3 regions of the Streptomyces sp. NPDC003035 genome follow, and region 2 is predicted to be linked to each of the others. Evidence: riboswitches for the same ligand, from Rfam matches in the RefSeq annotation. Region 2 holds a riboswitch; each other region holds the start of a gene.
What was found. A riboswitch is a leader RNA that binds a small molecule or an ion and turns the genes downstream of it on or off. The one in region 2 is predicted to bind cobalamin.
Positions count from the first base shown of each region.

Region 1: another riboswitch for cobalamin. It lies ahead of ACFYV5_RS11815 (ABC transporter substrate-binding protein); the one in region 2 lies ahead of cobN (cobaltochelatase subunit CobN).
Region 3: another riboswitch for cobalamin. It lies ahead of ACFYV5_RS25020 (cobalamin biosynthesis protein); the one in region 2 lies ahead of cobN (cobaltochelatase subunit CobN).

Region 1 covers NZ_JBIAPJ010000003.1:474,447-479,364, forward strand. Annotated here, with positions in the region: gene ACFYV5_RS11800 (response regulator) at 1-382, shown strand, start outside; gene ACFYV5_RS11805 (ABC transporter ATP-binding protein) at 395-1,219, opposite strand; gene ACFYV5_RS11810 (FecCD family ABC transporter permease) at 1,216-2,229, opposite strand; gene ACFYV5_RS11815 (ABC transporter substrate-binding protein) at 2,226-3,257, opposite strand; cobalamin riboswitch at 3,296-3,493, opposite strand; gene ACFYV5_RS11820 (glyceraldehyde-3-phosphate dehydrogenase) at 3,644-4,918, opposite strand, start outside.
Region 2 covers NZ_JBIAPJ010000004.1:291,507-296,424, forward strand. Annotated here, with positions in the region: gene cobN (cobaltochelatase subunit CobN) at 1-2,085, opposite strand, end outside; cobalamin riboswitch at 2,124-2,257, opposite strand; gene ACFYV5_RS14525 (cobalamin biosynthesis protein CobG) at 2,339-3,847, shown strand; gene ACFYV5_RS14530 (precorrin-8X methylmutase) at 3,844-4,503, shown strand; gene ACFYV5_RS14535 (precorrin-2 C(20)-methyltransferase) at 4,500-4,918, shown strand, end outside.
Region 3 covers NZ_JBIAPJ010000008.1:56,936-61,853, forward strand. Annotated here, with positions in the region: gene ACFYV5_RS25005 (alpha/beta hydrolase) at 1-893, opposite strand, end outside; gene ACFYV5_RS25010 (inorganic phosphate transporter) at 1,265-2,521, shown strand; gene ACFYV5_RS25015 (hypothetical protein) at 2,535-2,756, shown strand; cobalamin riboswitch at 2,893-3,037, shown strand; gene ACFYV5_RS25020 (cobalamin biosynthesis protein) at 3,069-4,031, shown strand; gene ACFYV5_RS25025 (cobyric acid synthase) at 4,028-4,918, shown strand, end outside.

The DNA of each region.
Region 1 (4,918 bases), on a different contig from region 2:
CCTGAAGGACGTCACTCCCGAGCACCTGGCGGCCGCCGTCCGGCTGGTCCGCTCCGGGGACGCCCTGCTGGCCCCGGCCATCACGCGCCGTCTCGTCGAGCGGTTCGCCGCCTCCCGGGACCGCACGACGTCCCTGCACCGGGATCTGTCGACGCTCACGCCGCGGGAGCTGGAGGTCTTCGAGGCGCTTGCCCGGGGCGACAGCAACGCCGAACTGGCGGCTCGCTTCCGGCTGAGCGAGGCCACCGTCAAGACGCATGTCGCCCGCATCCTCGCGAAACTCCGGCTCCGCGACCGTGCGCAGGCGGTGATCGCCGCGTACGAGACGGGCCTGGTCACGCCGGGATCCGCCGGCGAGCCGCAGCCGCGCCGGGAGCGCTGACGGCCGCGCGGATCAGGAGGAGCGGGAACGGGCGAGGGTGCCGAGCACGCGCAGGTGCGGCCGGCCGTCGCCGTCCGGGTGCGTGACCGTCACGCGGACCCCGTAGACGTCGGCGATCAGCGCGGGTTCGAGCACCTCGCGCGGCGCACCGGCGGCCACCACCCGCCCGCCGGAGAGCATGACGATCGTGTCGCAGTACATCGCGGCGAGGTTCAGGTCGTGGAGGGCCACGATCGTGGTGACCGGCAGCGCGGACACCAGGTCGAGGAGGTCGTGCTGGTGCTGGATGTCGAGGTGGTTGGTGGGTTCGTCGAGGAGGAGTTCCCTCGGCTCCTGGGCGAGGGCCCGGGCGATCTGGACGCGTTGGCGTTCACCGCCGGACAGGGTCTGCCAGGGCTGTTCCGCGCGGTCGGCGAGGCCGGTGCGGTGCAGGGCGTCCCGTACGGCGTGCTCGTCGGCGGCCGTCGGGGGCGACCAGGCCCGCCGGTGGGGGATGCGGCCGAGGCGTACGACCTCGGCGACCGTGAGCTCGACGAGGGTGTCGGCCTGCTGCTCCACGACCGCGACGCGCCGGGCGACGTCCCGGCGGCGCAGGTCCGCGAGCGGCCGGCCGTCGAGGGTGACGAGACCGGAGGACGGCTCCAGGACTCCGCAGAGCAGCCTCAACAGGGTGGATTTCCCGGAGCCGTTGGGACCGAGGAGCGCCGTGGTGGTGCCGGGCTCCGGGGCGATGTCGACCCCGTCGAGGATCAGCCGCCCTCCGGCGGTGCGCGCCACGCGCTCGGCGCCGAGCGTCGTGGAACCGGGCGAGCCGGGTGTCACGTGACCGGGTGTCATCGGTGGGCCTTCCTGCTCCGGTACAGGACGAGGACGAACGCGGGGACGCCCACGAGGGAGGTGACGACGCCGACGGGCACCTCCTGGGGTTCGAGGACGGTCCGGGCGAGCGTGTCGACCCAGACCAGGAAGACGGCTCCCCCGAGGGCGGTGACGGGCAGCAGACGGCCGTGGCCGGGTCCGACGAGGGCGCGGGCGGCGTGCGGCAGGACGAGCCCGACGAAGCCGATGGCGCCCGCCGAGCTGACCAGCGCGGCGGTGAGCAGCGCGGTGGCGCACAGCAGGACGAGCCGGGCGCGGGCCACCCGTACGCCGAGGGTGGCCGCCGCGTCCTGACCGAACGCGAAGGCGTCGAGCGTACGGGCATGACCGAGGCAGACGGCCAGGGCGAGCCCGAGGACGGCGAGGCAGAGCCATACGTCGGTCCAGCCGGCGCCGCTCAGCGAACCGAGCAGCCAGAACAGCACCCCGCGGGTCGTCTCGGCGTCGGCGGAGGTGACGACGACGAAGGAGGTGAGCGCGGAGAACAGCTGCATCGAGGCGACGCCGGAGAGGACGACCCGGTCGGGCGTGCCGCCGAGCGTGTGGCTCAGCAGCAGCATCGCGGCGAAGGAGCACACCGCGCCCGCGAAGGCGCCCGCGGAGACGGACAGCGCTCCCCCGCCGACGCCGAGGACGACCACCACGACCGCTCCGGTCGAGGCGCCGGAGGAGACACCGAGGACGAAGGGGTCGGCGAGCGGATTGCGCAGCAGGGACTGCATCACGGCGCCGCAGAGGGCGAGACCCGCCCCGCACACGGCGGCGAGGAGGGTACGGGGCAGCCGCAGGTTCCAGATGATGCCGTCCCGGATCGGGCCGACCCCTGAGGGCGTGCCCCCGAGGTGCGAGGCGACGACGGAGCCCACGTCACCGACGCCGATGTCCGCCGGTCCGATGGTGAGGGTCACGGCGAGGGAGAGGACGAGCGCGGTGCAGCCGGCCGTGATGCGCAGCAGGGCGGCGGTCACTTCGCGAGGCCGTGCGCGCGCAGGGCGGCGGCGACCTGCTCGATGCCCTCGACGGTACGGATGGTCGGGTTCATGGCCTGGCCGCTGAGGAGCACGTACCGCTTGGCGCGCACGGCGTCCATCTTCTTCGTGACGGGGTCGGACTCCAGGAACGCGATCTTCTTGGCGGCGCTCTCCCCCGACTGGGCCTTGCGGGTGAGGTCGCCGATCACGAGGAGGTCGGGGTTCCGGTCGGCGACGGACTCCCAGCCGATCTGGGGCCATTCCTCGGTGGTGTCGTCGAAGACGTTCTTGGTGCCGGTCTCCCGGGTGATGACGCCGGGCGCTCCGCAACAACCAGCCACGTAGGGGGACTTGGCGTCGGAGAACCAGTAGAGGACGCTGACGTCGGCGACGCGGAGGCCGGCGGTGGCCTCGGTCACCCGGGTCTTGAGGCGGGCGATGAGCTCCTCGCCCCGCTTCTCGACGCCGAAGACGCGGGCCAGGTCGCGGACTTCGCCGTAGACGGTGTCCATGGCGAGCGGCGTGGTGCGCTTGCCGTCGCCCCCGCCGCTGTTGTCCTTGCCCACACAGTCGGAGGGGGAGAGGTAGGTGGGGACGCCGAGCTTCTCGAACTGCTCGCGGCCGGCGACTCCGCCCTTGCCGAGGGTGGAGCCGAAGGAGGCGGCGACGAAGTCGGGTTCGGTGTCCAGCACCTTCTCGAAGGAGGGGTTGTTCTCCGCGAGCCTCGGGACGGCGGAGGCGGCCTTCTCCAGCCCCTTCATCACCGGGTCGGTCCAGGTCGCGGTCCCGACCATCCGGTCCGCGAGGCCGAGGGACAGCATGATCTCGGTGGTGCCCTGGTTCAGGGAGACGGCCCGGCGCGGCCCGCCGGGCGGGATCTCCACGGTGCGGCCGCAGTTCTCGAGTGTCCGCGCCGGGGCGGACGAGGCCGGCCGGGCCTCGCCGGCGGCGCCGCCGCAGCCGGTGAGGAGCAGCGCTCCGGACACGAGCAGGGCGAAGGAACGGGGGGTGCGGGCGAGAGGCACGGCTCATCCTCGGCGTCGAGGGCCCATACGCGGGGCCCGTTTCGTACGGATTCGCCAGCAGGTCTTCGGACTCGGGGTCATCCGGGCGGGACGCCTTCCCGGCCCGGTTCCCCGGTCCAGTGACTTCGTGCCCCGCCCGTCACCCTCACCGCTGCGCGTCAGCTCCGGATTCGCACCGGATTCCCTGACTCGCGTACGTCACGCACGTGAGTTCGACTGGCTACGGCAAGCTACCACAGCGCCGGCCGGGCCCCTCCGTACGCCGACGGGGCGGCGGTGGGAGGGCGCGCGATCCCTTCCGGGATCTGTCGCACCGCTCCACCGCCGCCCCGTTCACCGGGACCCGGACGTGCCGGGTTCCGAAGTGGGCCGTGGGCCCGGCGAGGTCAGGCCACCGGCGCCGGGAACGTCGGGTACTCCACGCCGGAGACGTGCTGGACGACCCGGATGACCTGGCACGAGTAGCCGAACTCGTTGTCGTACCACAGGTAGAGGATCGCGTTGTCGCCGTCCACCTTGGTGGCACCGGCGTCGACGATCGAGGCGTGGCGCGAACCGACGAAGTCCATGGAGACCGCGTCGGGGGCCGTGGTGAAGTCGATCTGGCGCTTGAGCGGCGAGTGGAGCGAGACGTCGCGGAGGTAGTCGAGGACCTCCTCGCGGGTGGTCTCGCGGCCCAGGCGCAGGCTCAGGATGGCGATCGAGACGTCCGGGACGGGGACGCGGATCGAGCTGCCGGTGATCGGCGCCTTCAGGTCCGGAAGCGCCTTGGCGACGGCGGAGGCGGCACCGGTCTCGGTGATCACCATGTTGAGCGGCGCGGAACGGCCGCGGCGGTCGGCCTTGTGGTAGTTGTCCAGCAGGTTCTGGTCGTTCGTGAACGAGTGGACGGTCTCGACGTGACCGCGCAGGACGCCGTACTCGTCGTCCATGGCCTTGAGCGGCGGGACGATCGCGTTGGTTGTGCAGGAGGCACAGGACAGGATCTGCTCGTCCGGCTTGATGGTGTCGTGGTTGACGCCGTGGACAATGTTCGGGACGTCGCCCTTGCCCGGGGCGGTCAGGACGACCTTGTCGATACCGGGGCGCAGGTGCTTGGACAGACCCTCGCGGTCCCGCCACTTGCCCGTGTTGTCGATGAGGATGGCGTCCTTGATGCCGTACGCGGTGTAGTCGACCTCGGACGGGTCGTTCGCGTAGATCACCTTGATCGTGTTGCCGTTGGCGACGATCGTGCTGGTCGCCTCGTCCACGGTGATGGTGCCCTGGAACTGACCGTGGATGGAGTCGCGGCGCAGCAACGAGGCGCGCTTCACCAGGTCCGCCTCGCCGCCGCCGCGCACGACGATGGCGCGCAGGCGCAGGCCGTTGCCGGAGCCGGCCTTCTCGATGAGCAGGCGGGCGACGAGGCGGCCGATGCGGCCGAAGCCGTAGAGGACGACGTCGCGTCCCTCGCGGCGCTCGATCTTGTTGGCACCCGTGGCACCGACGACGGCCTCGGCGGTGAAGTCCGCCACCGACAGACCGCGGTCGTCGGTCTTGTATTCCGCGGCGAGCATGCCGATGTCGATCTGGGAGGGACCGAGATCGAGCGCGGCGAGCGCCTGCAGGAAGGGCATCGTCTCGGTGACCGAGAGTTCCTCACCGGCGATCTGCCGGGC
Region 2 (4,918 bases):
TCCCCAGATCTGCCGGGCGCGCAGGATCGACAGGACCAGGTTGACCCGGGCCTCGCCGGTCGGCGCCCCGCCCAGCACGTGCAGACCGTCCCTGATCTGCGCGTCCTTGACCTCGCAGAGCCAGCCGTCGACGTGCAGCAGGAAGTCGTCGAAGCCGTCGTCCTCGGGACGGTCCTCGAGCCCCAGGTCGTGGTCGAGCTTCGCGGCCTGGATCAGCGTCCAGATCTGCGCGCGGATCGCGGGCAGCTTGGACGGGTCCATGGAGGAGATCTGCGCGTACTCGTCGAGCAGCTGCTCCAGGCGCGCGATGTCGCCGTAGGAGTCGGCCCGCGCCATCGGCGGCACCAGGTGGTCGACGAGCGTCGCGTGTACGCGCCGCTTGGCCTGGGTGCCCTCGCCCGGGTCGTTGACCAGGAAGGGGTAGATCAGCGGGATGTCGCCGAGCGCCGCGTCCGGGCCGCACGCGGCGGACAGGCCCGCGTTCTTGCCCGGCAGCCACTCCAGGTTGCCGTGCTTGCCGAGGTGGACCATGGCGTCCGCCCCGAAGCCGCCGTCCTCGGCGCGCGCCGCGATCCAGCGGTAGGCGGCCAGGTAGTGGTGGGAGGGCGGGAGATCGGGGTCGTGATAGATCGCGATCGGGTTCTCACCGAAGCCGCGCGGGGGCTGGATGAGGATCAGCAGGTTCCCGCGGCGCAGCGCGGCGAGGACGATGTCACCCTCGGGATTCCGCGACCGGTCGAGGAACATCTCGCCGGGCGGCGGGCCCCAGTGCTCCTCGACGTGCGTCCGCAGTTCCTCCGGCAGGGTCGCGTACCAGCGCTTGTAGTCGGCGGCCGGGATACGGACCGGGTTGCGGGCGAGCTGCTCCTCGGTCAGCCAGTCCTGGTCGTGGCCGCCGGCCTCGATCAGGGCGTAGATCAGCTCGTCACCGTCGCCGGAGACCAGGCCGGGGATCTCGTCCTCGGGCCCGAAGTCGTACCCCTCCTCCCGAAGACGGCGCAGCAGGGCCACCGCCGACGCGGGGGTGTCGAGGCCGACCGCGTTGCCGATCCGGGAGTGCTTGGTCGGGTACGCGGAGAGGACGAGCGCGAGCTTCTTCTCGGCGTTCGGGATGTGCCGCAGACGGGCGTGGCGCACGGCGATCCCGGCGACGCGGGCGGCACGCTCGGTGTCGGCGACGTACGCCGGGAGGCCGTCCTCGTCGATCTCCTTGAAGGAGAACGGGACGGTGATGAGCCGGCCGTCGAACTCGGGGACAGCGACCTGGCTCGCGGCGTCCAGCGGGGAGAGACCCTCGTCGTTCTCCTCCCAGGCCGCGCGCGAGCCGGTGAGGCAGAGCGCCTGCAGGATCGGTACGTCGAGGGCGGCGAGCGCGCCCGCGTCCCAGGCCTCCTCGTCGCCGCCCGCCTGCGCCTCGGCGGGCTTGGTGCCGCCGGCCGCGAGGACGGTGGTGATGATCGCGTCGGCGGACCTCAGCGTCTCCAGCAGCTCCGGCTCGGGGGCGCGCAAGGAGGCGACGTACAGGGGCAGGGCGCGGGCACCGGCGTCCTCGATCGCCTCGCAGAGGGAGTCGACGAAGGCGGTGTTCCCGCTCATGTGGTGGGCGCGGTAGTAGAGCACGGCGACCGTCGGGCCGTCGGTCCGCCGCGGCTCGCGCTCCAGCGGGCCCCAGGTCGGCGCGGCGGCCGGGGCCTCGAAGCCGTGCCCGGTGAGCAGCACGGTGTCGGAGAGGAAGCGCGCCAGCTGCTCCAGGTTGGCCGGGCCGCCGTGCGCGAGGTAGGCGTGGGCCTCGGTGGCGACACCGATGGGGACGGTGGAGGCCTCCATGAGCTGGGCGTCGGGAGCCTGTTCGCCGGAGAGCACGACCAGCGGCCTGCCGGTGGCGCGCAACGCGTCCAGGCCGTCCTCCCAGGCCCTCAGACCGCCGAGGAGGCGTACGAGGACGAGGTCGGCGCCGTCCAGGAGCGCGGGCAGCTCGTCGAGGCCGAGGCGGGAGGGGTTGGCGAACCGGTACGCGACCGGACCGCCGGCCGCGCGGGCGCTGAGCAGGTCGGTGTCGGAGTGCGACAGCAACAGAATTCGCATGCGAGCGCAGGCCTTCCTCGGGGTTGTCCGCGCCCCGGGTGGTCGTGTGGACGGCGGGAGTTCCTGACTCACCGGGACGCGGGTGCGACCTGGCTCACAGTGGCGGGACCGCGCCGGATTCTCACCGGGCTTCCTCCCCGGGGCCCTGGGACCCCATGCCGTTCTGCATAGTAGATCCTGCCCCCGCCGGACTGGGGGGTTGGCCGGATCACACCCGGTGGTCACGCGGATTCACGTGGGTATGCTCGCCGCCATGCCGCCCACCCCACCCACCACGCCCAACCCGGGCGAACCCCTCATACGGGACCGCGGTGACGCCTGCCCCGGGGCGCTCCGGCTGCACGCCGCCGACGACGGGCGTCTGGCCCGACTGCGCCTGCCCGCAGGCTTGTTGACTGCAGGTCAGGTCGGGGTCCTGGCCACCGCGGCGGAGGTGCTGGGCGACGGGCGGGTCAGTGTCACCTCGCGGGGGAACGTGGAGCTGCGGGGCCTCGGAGAGGGCTGCGGCACCGAGCTCGCGGAGTTGCTGGCGCCGGCCGGTCTCCTGCCGTCCCCGACCCACGAACGCGTCCGGAACGTGGTGGCCTCGCCGACCGCGGGGCTGGACGGACTCGGCGGCGGTGACGTGCAGTTGTGGGCGCGCGAGCTGGACGCGCTGCTGTGCGCGCGGGAGGGGACGGCGGCCCTTTCCGGCCGTTTCCTCTTCGTCCTGGACGACGGCCGGGGGGACGTGGCCGGACTCGGCGGAGATGTGACCTTGATCGCAGCGGGGGCCTGGGCGGCCGGCGACGAGGGTACGGCCGGATCCCGGGCCTCGGACGGATCGGCCGACCGGGCGGCCCCGGCGTCCAGGGGAGGTGTGGGCGCGCAGCACCCCGGCGCACGGGGCGCGGACAGCCCCGGCGAAGGCACGCCAGGCACGGACGGCCCCGGCGAAGGTGCGCCAGGCGCAGACGGCCCCGGCGCGCGGGGCGCGGACAGCCCCGGCGAAGACGGCCCCCGCGCGCCAGGCGCGGACGGCCCCCGACGCCCCGACGCGCACCTCCGCGTCGGCGCCCAGGTTTTCCGGGTCGCTGCTACCGACGCGCCCCGCGCCGCCGTCGCCGCCGCGGAGGCGTTCCTGGTCGCCGCCCATGGCGCGGGGAACGGTGCCTGGCGGGTGCGTGAGCTGCCCGAGGGGCACGAGCCGGATCTGGTGGGGGCGCTCGCCCGGGCCGGGATCGCGGCGGAGCCCGTACCCCCGACGGAACCCCCGCACGGAGAACCCCCCGCACCCGGGGTGCTCGGCGAGACCGCCCTCCACGTCCTCGCGCCCCTCGGCCGGCTGACGGCCGAACAGCTGCGCGCCCTGGCCGCCACGGGCGGCGAGGTGCGGCTCACCCCCTGGCGGGGGGCCGTCGTCACGGGCTTCCCGGACCGCACGGCCGCCGCGCGACGGCTGCGCGCCCTCGACGCGTACGGCCTGATCACCGACCCCGACTCCCCCTGGGCCGGCGTCGGCGCCTGCACCGGGCGTCCCGGCTGTGCCAAGTCCCTCGCCGACGTCCGCGCCGACGCGACACCCGGTCGCGCCTCCGGTCTCCCCGTCCACTTCTCCGGGTGCGCCCGCCGCTGCGGCCACCCCCAGGGCCCGCACGGCACCTGGGTCGACGTCGTCGCCACCGGCGAGGGCGCCTACCTGGTCGACGGCGTCCCCACCTCCCGTACAAGCCTCACCGAAGCAGTCGCAACGGCCCGCACCACCGCCCGCACAACGAGATGAGCGAGAACGACACGATGTTCGCCTACGAGAAGGACGGCGCGGAGATCTACCGCCAGTCCTTTGCCACGATCCGCGCCGAGGCGGACCTCGCGGATCTGCCCGCCGATGTCGCCCAGGTCGCGGTACGGATGATCCACGCCTGCGGCATGACCGACCTCGTACGCGATATCGCCTACTCGCCGCAGGTCGTCTCCCGCGCCCGCGCCGCCCTGCGCGCCGGGGCCCCGATCCTCTGCGACGCGCAGATGGTCGCGAGCGGTGTCACCCGCAAGCGGCTGCCCGCCGACAACGAGGTGATCTGCACGCTCTCCGACCCGTCCGTGCCCGGCCTCGCCGCCGAGCTCGGCACCACCCGCAGCGCGGCCGCCCTCGAACTCTGGCGCGACCGCCTCGAAGGCTCCGTCGTCGCCATCGGCAACGCCCCCACCGCGCTCTTCCACCTCCTGGAGATGATCGCCAAGGGCGCGCCCCGCCCTGCGGCCGTCCTCGGCATACCGGTCGGCTTCATCGGCGCCGCCGAGTCCAAGGACGCCCTCGCCCTCGCCGGTCAGGAACTGGGCCTCGACTACCTCGTCGTACGGGGCCGGCGCGGCGGCAGCGCGATGACGGCCGGCGCGATCAACGCGATCGCTCACGAAGCGGAGATCCAGCAGTGACCGGAAAGCTGTACGGGGTCGGCCTCGGGCCCGGCGATCCGAACCTGATGACCGTGGCGGCCGTCAAGGCGATCGCCTCGGCCGACGTCGTCGCGTACCACTCGGCCCGCCACGGCCGGTCCATCGCGCGCTCCATCGCGGCGGAGCACCTCCGTGAGGACCACATCGAGGAGCGGCTGATGTACCCGCTCACGGTGGAGACCACCGATCATCCCGGCGGCTACCGGGGCGCGCTCGACGACTTCTACGAGGAGGCGGCGGCCCGCCTCGCCGCCCACCTGGACGCCGGTCGCACGGTCGCCGTGCTCGCCGAGGGCGACCCGCTCTTCTACGGCTCGTACCAGCACATGCACAAGCGGCTCGCGCACCGCTACGACACCACCGTCATCCCCGGTGTCACCTCGGTCAGCGCGGC
Region 3 (4,918 bases), on a different contig from region 2:
CGCCCGCCGGTCCTGCCCTGCGCGGCGCGGACCGCGAGCGGGATCAGCGGGCCGGGGACGCGGCGGGCCGCGGCGAGGTTGCGCAGGGTGGCCTCCCGGTCGAGGACCGGGGAGTCGAGGACGAGTCCGCGGACCACGTCCCGTACGCCGGAGTCGGCGGCGGCGTGCAGCGCCATCGCGGCGCCGGTCCCCCAGCCGTAGAGGACGACCTCCTGGGCGCCCCTGCGGACGGCGTGGCGGACGGCCGCGTCGACGTCGCGCCAGGCGGAGTCGCCGAGGTGGCCGAGGCCGTCCGGGCAGCGGGGCGCGCCCTCGTCCCCGCGGTAGGCCACACAGAGGACGGGGATCTGCCGTCGGGAGAGGAAGGGGACGAGGTTGAGGGGGTGCCGGCGGGTGGTGCCCATGCCGTGCAGGGCGATCACCCAGGTGGGACGGGGGCCGGGGACGAGCCAGGCCGGCAGGGTGCCGAATTCGCCCGGGATCTCGACGTCCTCGTGGTCGATCCCCAGCGCGGTGCGCGGGGTGCCGCTGTGCAGCTCGGGGGTGAGCCGGACCTTGGCGCCGGACTCCAGGGTGCCGAGCTCGACCCGTTCCAGGCGGCGGACGACGGTGTCCGCGGTGTGCGGGACGCGGTCGAGGACGGGTCCGACGACGGCGTGGACGCCGGGGCCCTCGATCCCGTACGTACCGGGGCGCAGGGAGGCGAGGCTGCGGGTGAGGGTGACCCGGCCGGACTCGGTGGCGTGCACCGTGAGCCGGGGGTCGCCCGGGAGGGGCGGTCCGGACGACGCCTTGAGGGCGGCGTCACTGGCGTACCGGCCGGCCGCGACCGCGGCCGCGCCGACACCGAGCAGAGTGGTGACGGCCGCTGCCGTCGCTGTAGCGGGGCGCACCGTCCCAGTGTCGGCAGGACGGGGGCCGAATGCCAGCGGGCGGGCCCGCCGAAAGCCTCGCGCGAGTGACATGGATCTCCTCGACGGGTCCCCCGATCGGCTGACAGGGGTCGCGAGGCGTCCGGCTGATGACACGGGCGGGAGGGACGGAAGTGAAGGGCGTCGCTTCTGTCCCGTAAGGGCACGGCTTACCCGTGGTTGCGGGGTGACCACATCGTGGACAGAACCGCGTCGGGAGCACTATCGGGAGCACTAAGCGGAATCTCAGGACACCGGATCGGGACACCACACAGCCCGACCCAGTTCACCTTCCGTTCACTCAGGTTGCCTACGTTCGTCGAGCCACTGACGTCGAACGATTGCCTGGGTAAATGGAACACATCACGCTGCTGCTCGCGATTGTGGTCGTGACAGCTCTCGTGTTCGATTTCACGAACGGTTTCCACGACACCGCCAACGCGATGGCGACGACCATCTCGACCGGTGCCCTCAAGCCCAAGACGGCGGTGGCCATGTCCGCCGTGCTGAACCTGGTCGGTGCGTTCCTGTCGGTGGAGGTTGCCAAGACGATCTCCAAGGGACTCGTCAACGAGGAGGGCATCCAACCCGAGGTCATCCTCGCCGCGCTCGTCGGCGCGATCCTCTGGAACCTGCTGACCTGGCTGGTCGGCCTGCCGTCCAGCTCCTCGCACGCCCTGATGGGCGGCCTGATCGGCGCGACCATCGCCTCGATCGGCCTCAGTGGTGTCAACGGCGGGGTCGTCGTCACCAAGGTGCTCATCCCGGCGATCGCCGCCCCGCTGGTCGCCGGCCTGGCCGCGATGCTCGCCGCCCGCCTGACGTACCGCCTGGACCGGAACGCCGGCAAGAAGACCACCGAGAAGGGCTACCGGGCCGGCCAGATCGCCTCCGCCGGTCTCGTCTCCCTGGCCCACGGCACCAACGACGCCCAGAAGACGATGGGCATCATCACCCTCGCCCTGGTCGCCGGCGGTGTCCTCGTCCCCGGCTCCAACCCGCCCGTCTGGGTCATCGTCTCCGCCGGTGTGGCGATCGCGCTCGGCACCTACCTCGGCGGCTGGCGCATCATCCGCACGATGGGCAAGGGCCTCACCGACCTTCAGCCGCAGCAGGGCTTCGCCGCCCAGACCAGCGCGGCCACGGTCATCCTCGCCTCCTCCAGCCTGGGCTTCTCCCTCTCGACCACGCACTCCTGCTCCGGCGCCGTCATGGGCGCGGGCCTGGGCCGCAAGGGCGGTGTCGTCCGCTGGTCGACCGCCACCCGGATGTTCGTCGCCTGGGGCCTGACCCTTCCGGCCGCGGGCCTCGTCGGAGCCGGAGCCGAGTACGTCGCCCGCCAGGGCGACTGGGGCGTCTACACCGTCGCGGCCTTCCTGGTCGCCTCCTGCGTCGCCATCTGGCTCGTCTCCCGCCGCCAGGTGGTGGACCACACCAACGTCAACGACGTCGAGGCCGAGCCCGCGGGCGTCGTGACCACCGCCATGGCGGCCGTCACCCCGCCGCCGGCCGGTTCCGTCGCCGCCGTCGCGGACGAGGACCTGAAGACCACCATCCCCTCGCCGGCCCCTGCGGACCCGGCAGCCCCCGCCGCCTCTGCCGCGGTGTAAGGAACGAAACGACATGAAGATCGACTGGGCAGCTCTCGGCTCCGTCTTCGGAGTCAGCCTCGTGGCGACCGTCGCCCTCGTGGGCCTCTTCACCCTCGGCATCGTCGGCCTCTCCAAGCAGGAGCAGGCCGCCGCCCAGGGAGGCTCGGCCACCCTGGCGCGTACCGGCGCGTACGCCTGCTTCGCGCTGTGCGCGGCGGCCGTCGTGTACGGCATCTCTCTCATCGTGGCCTGACGCCACACGCTTCGACGGCCGGGCGGGCCGCACCTTCGGGTGCGGCCCGCCCGGTCCGTCGTTCGCCGCCGTCGTTCGCGGGCCTCGTGTGGTGCTTCGCACACTGTCTCACCGCAGGTCAAGGGTGAGTTGACGGGTGTTCGCACAGCGTGGTGGACTTCCGGGGCCAATACGGCGGCAAGTAGAGGAAGTCCGGTGCGAATCCGGCGCGGTCCCGCCACTGTGACCGGGGAGTCGATCCCCGGGAGCCAGGAACTCTCGCCGCCGGTCACGTCGAGCCAGGGCGCGGACCCTGAGTGAGGACACAGCGCCATGCCCGGCCGCAGAGCAGCCACAGGTGTATTCGCGTACGGCGCCGCCGCCGGACTGGCCGCGGACCTGATCCTCGGCGACCCCCGCCGCGGCCATCCCGTCGCCGTGTTCGGACGGGCCGCCGGCTCCGTCGAGAAGCTTCTCCGGCGCGACCACCGCGGGTGGGGCGCGCTGCACACGGCCGTCTGCGCGGGCGGTACGGCGGCCCTCGGGGCCCTCGCCGCGCGTGCCGTACGGGACCGTCCCGCCGCCTCCGTCGCGCTGACCGCCGCCTCTGTCTGGGCCGTCGTCGGCGGTACGACCCTGAGCCGGGAGGCCCGCGCGATCGGCGGCGCCCTGGCTGCCGGGGACCTGGAGGTGGCCCGCGAGCGGCTGCCGCATCTGGTCGGGCGGGATCCGCAGACCCTGGACGGTCCGGCGATGGCCCGCGCGGTGGTGGAGTCCGTCGCCGAGAACACCTCCGACGCCGTCGTGGGCGCCCTGGTCTGGGGAGCCGTGGCGGGGGTTCCGGGCCTGCTCGGCTTCCGGGCCGTGAACACGCTCGACGCGATGGTCGGCCACAAGTCCCCGACGTACCGCCGCTTCGGCTGGGCCTCGGCCCGGCTCGACGACGTGGCCGGCTGGCCGGGCGCCCGGCTGACCGCCGCGCTCGCGACGGTCGCGGGCGGCGATCCCCGAGGGGCCCTGCGGGCCTGGCGCGCCGATGCGGCCAAGCACCCGAGCCCCAACGCGGGCCCGGTGGAGGCCGCGTTCGCCGGGGCCCTCGGCGTACGGCTCGGGGGGACGCTCTCGTACGGCGGGCGGGTCGAGCACCGGCCCGTGCTGAACGGGGAGGGCCGGGCCGTGGAGGTCGGGGACATCGAGCGGGCGGTACGGCTGTCGCGCCGGGTGACCGCGCTGACGCTGGCGGTGTGTGTGGGTGGACGGCTGGCCGTGACGGCCATGAAGCGGAGGCGTGCATGAGAGGCGGACGCGGAGGCGGACTGCTGGTCGCGGGGACCACGTCCGACGCAGGCAAGAGTGTCGTCACGGCGGGCATCTGCCGCTGGCTGGTCCGGCAGGGCGTGAAGGTCGCCCCGTTCAAGGGCCAGAACATGTCCCTGAACTCCTTCGTGACGCGGGAGGGCGCGGAGATCGGCCGGGCGCAGGCCATGCAGGCGCAGGCCGCGCGCGTCGAGCCGACCGCGCTGATGAACCCCGTACTGCTGAAGCCGGGCAGCGACCGCTCCAGCCAGGTCGTGCTGATGGGCAAGCCCGTCGGTGAACTCAGTGCGCGCGGCTACCACGGGGGGCGCCAGAAGGAGCTCTTCGAGCCCGTGCTGGCGTGCCTGGAGGAGCTGCGGGGCACGTACGACGCCGTGATCTGCGAGGGCGCGGGCAGCCCGGCCGAGATCAATCTGCGGCGCACGGACATCGTGAACATGGGCATCGCGCGGGCCGCGCGGCTGCCGGTGCTCGTCGTCGGGGACATCGACCGGGGCGGGGTCTTCGCCCAGTTCTTCGGGACCACGGCGCTGCTGAGCCCCGAGGACCAGTCGCTCGTGGCCGGGTATCTGGTGAACAAGTTCCGTGGCGACGTGACGCTCCTCGAGCCGGGCCTGGACATGCTGCTCGGCCTGACCGGACGCCGGACGTTCGGTGTCCTGCCGTACGCGCACGGGCTCGGCATCGACGAGGAGGACGGCCTGCGGGTCTCCCTGCGGGGCGCCGTCCGCGAGTCGGTCGTGGCGCCACCGGTCGGCGAGGACGTGCTGCGGGTCGCGGTGTGCGCCGTACCGCTGATGTCGAACTTCACCGACGTGGACGCGCTGGCGGCCGAACCGGGCGTGGTGGTGCGGTTCGTGGACCGG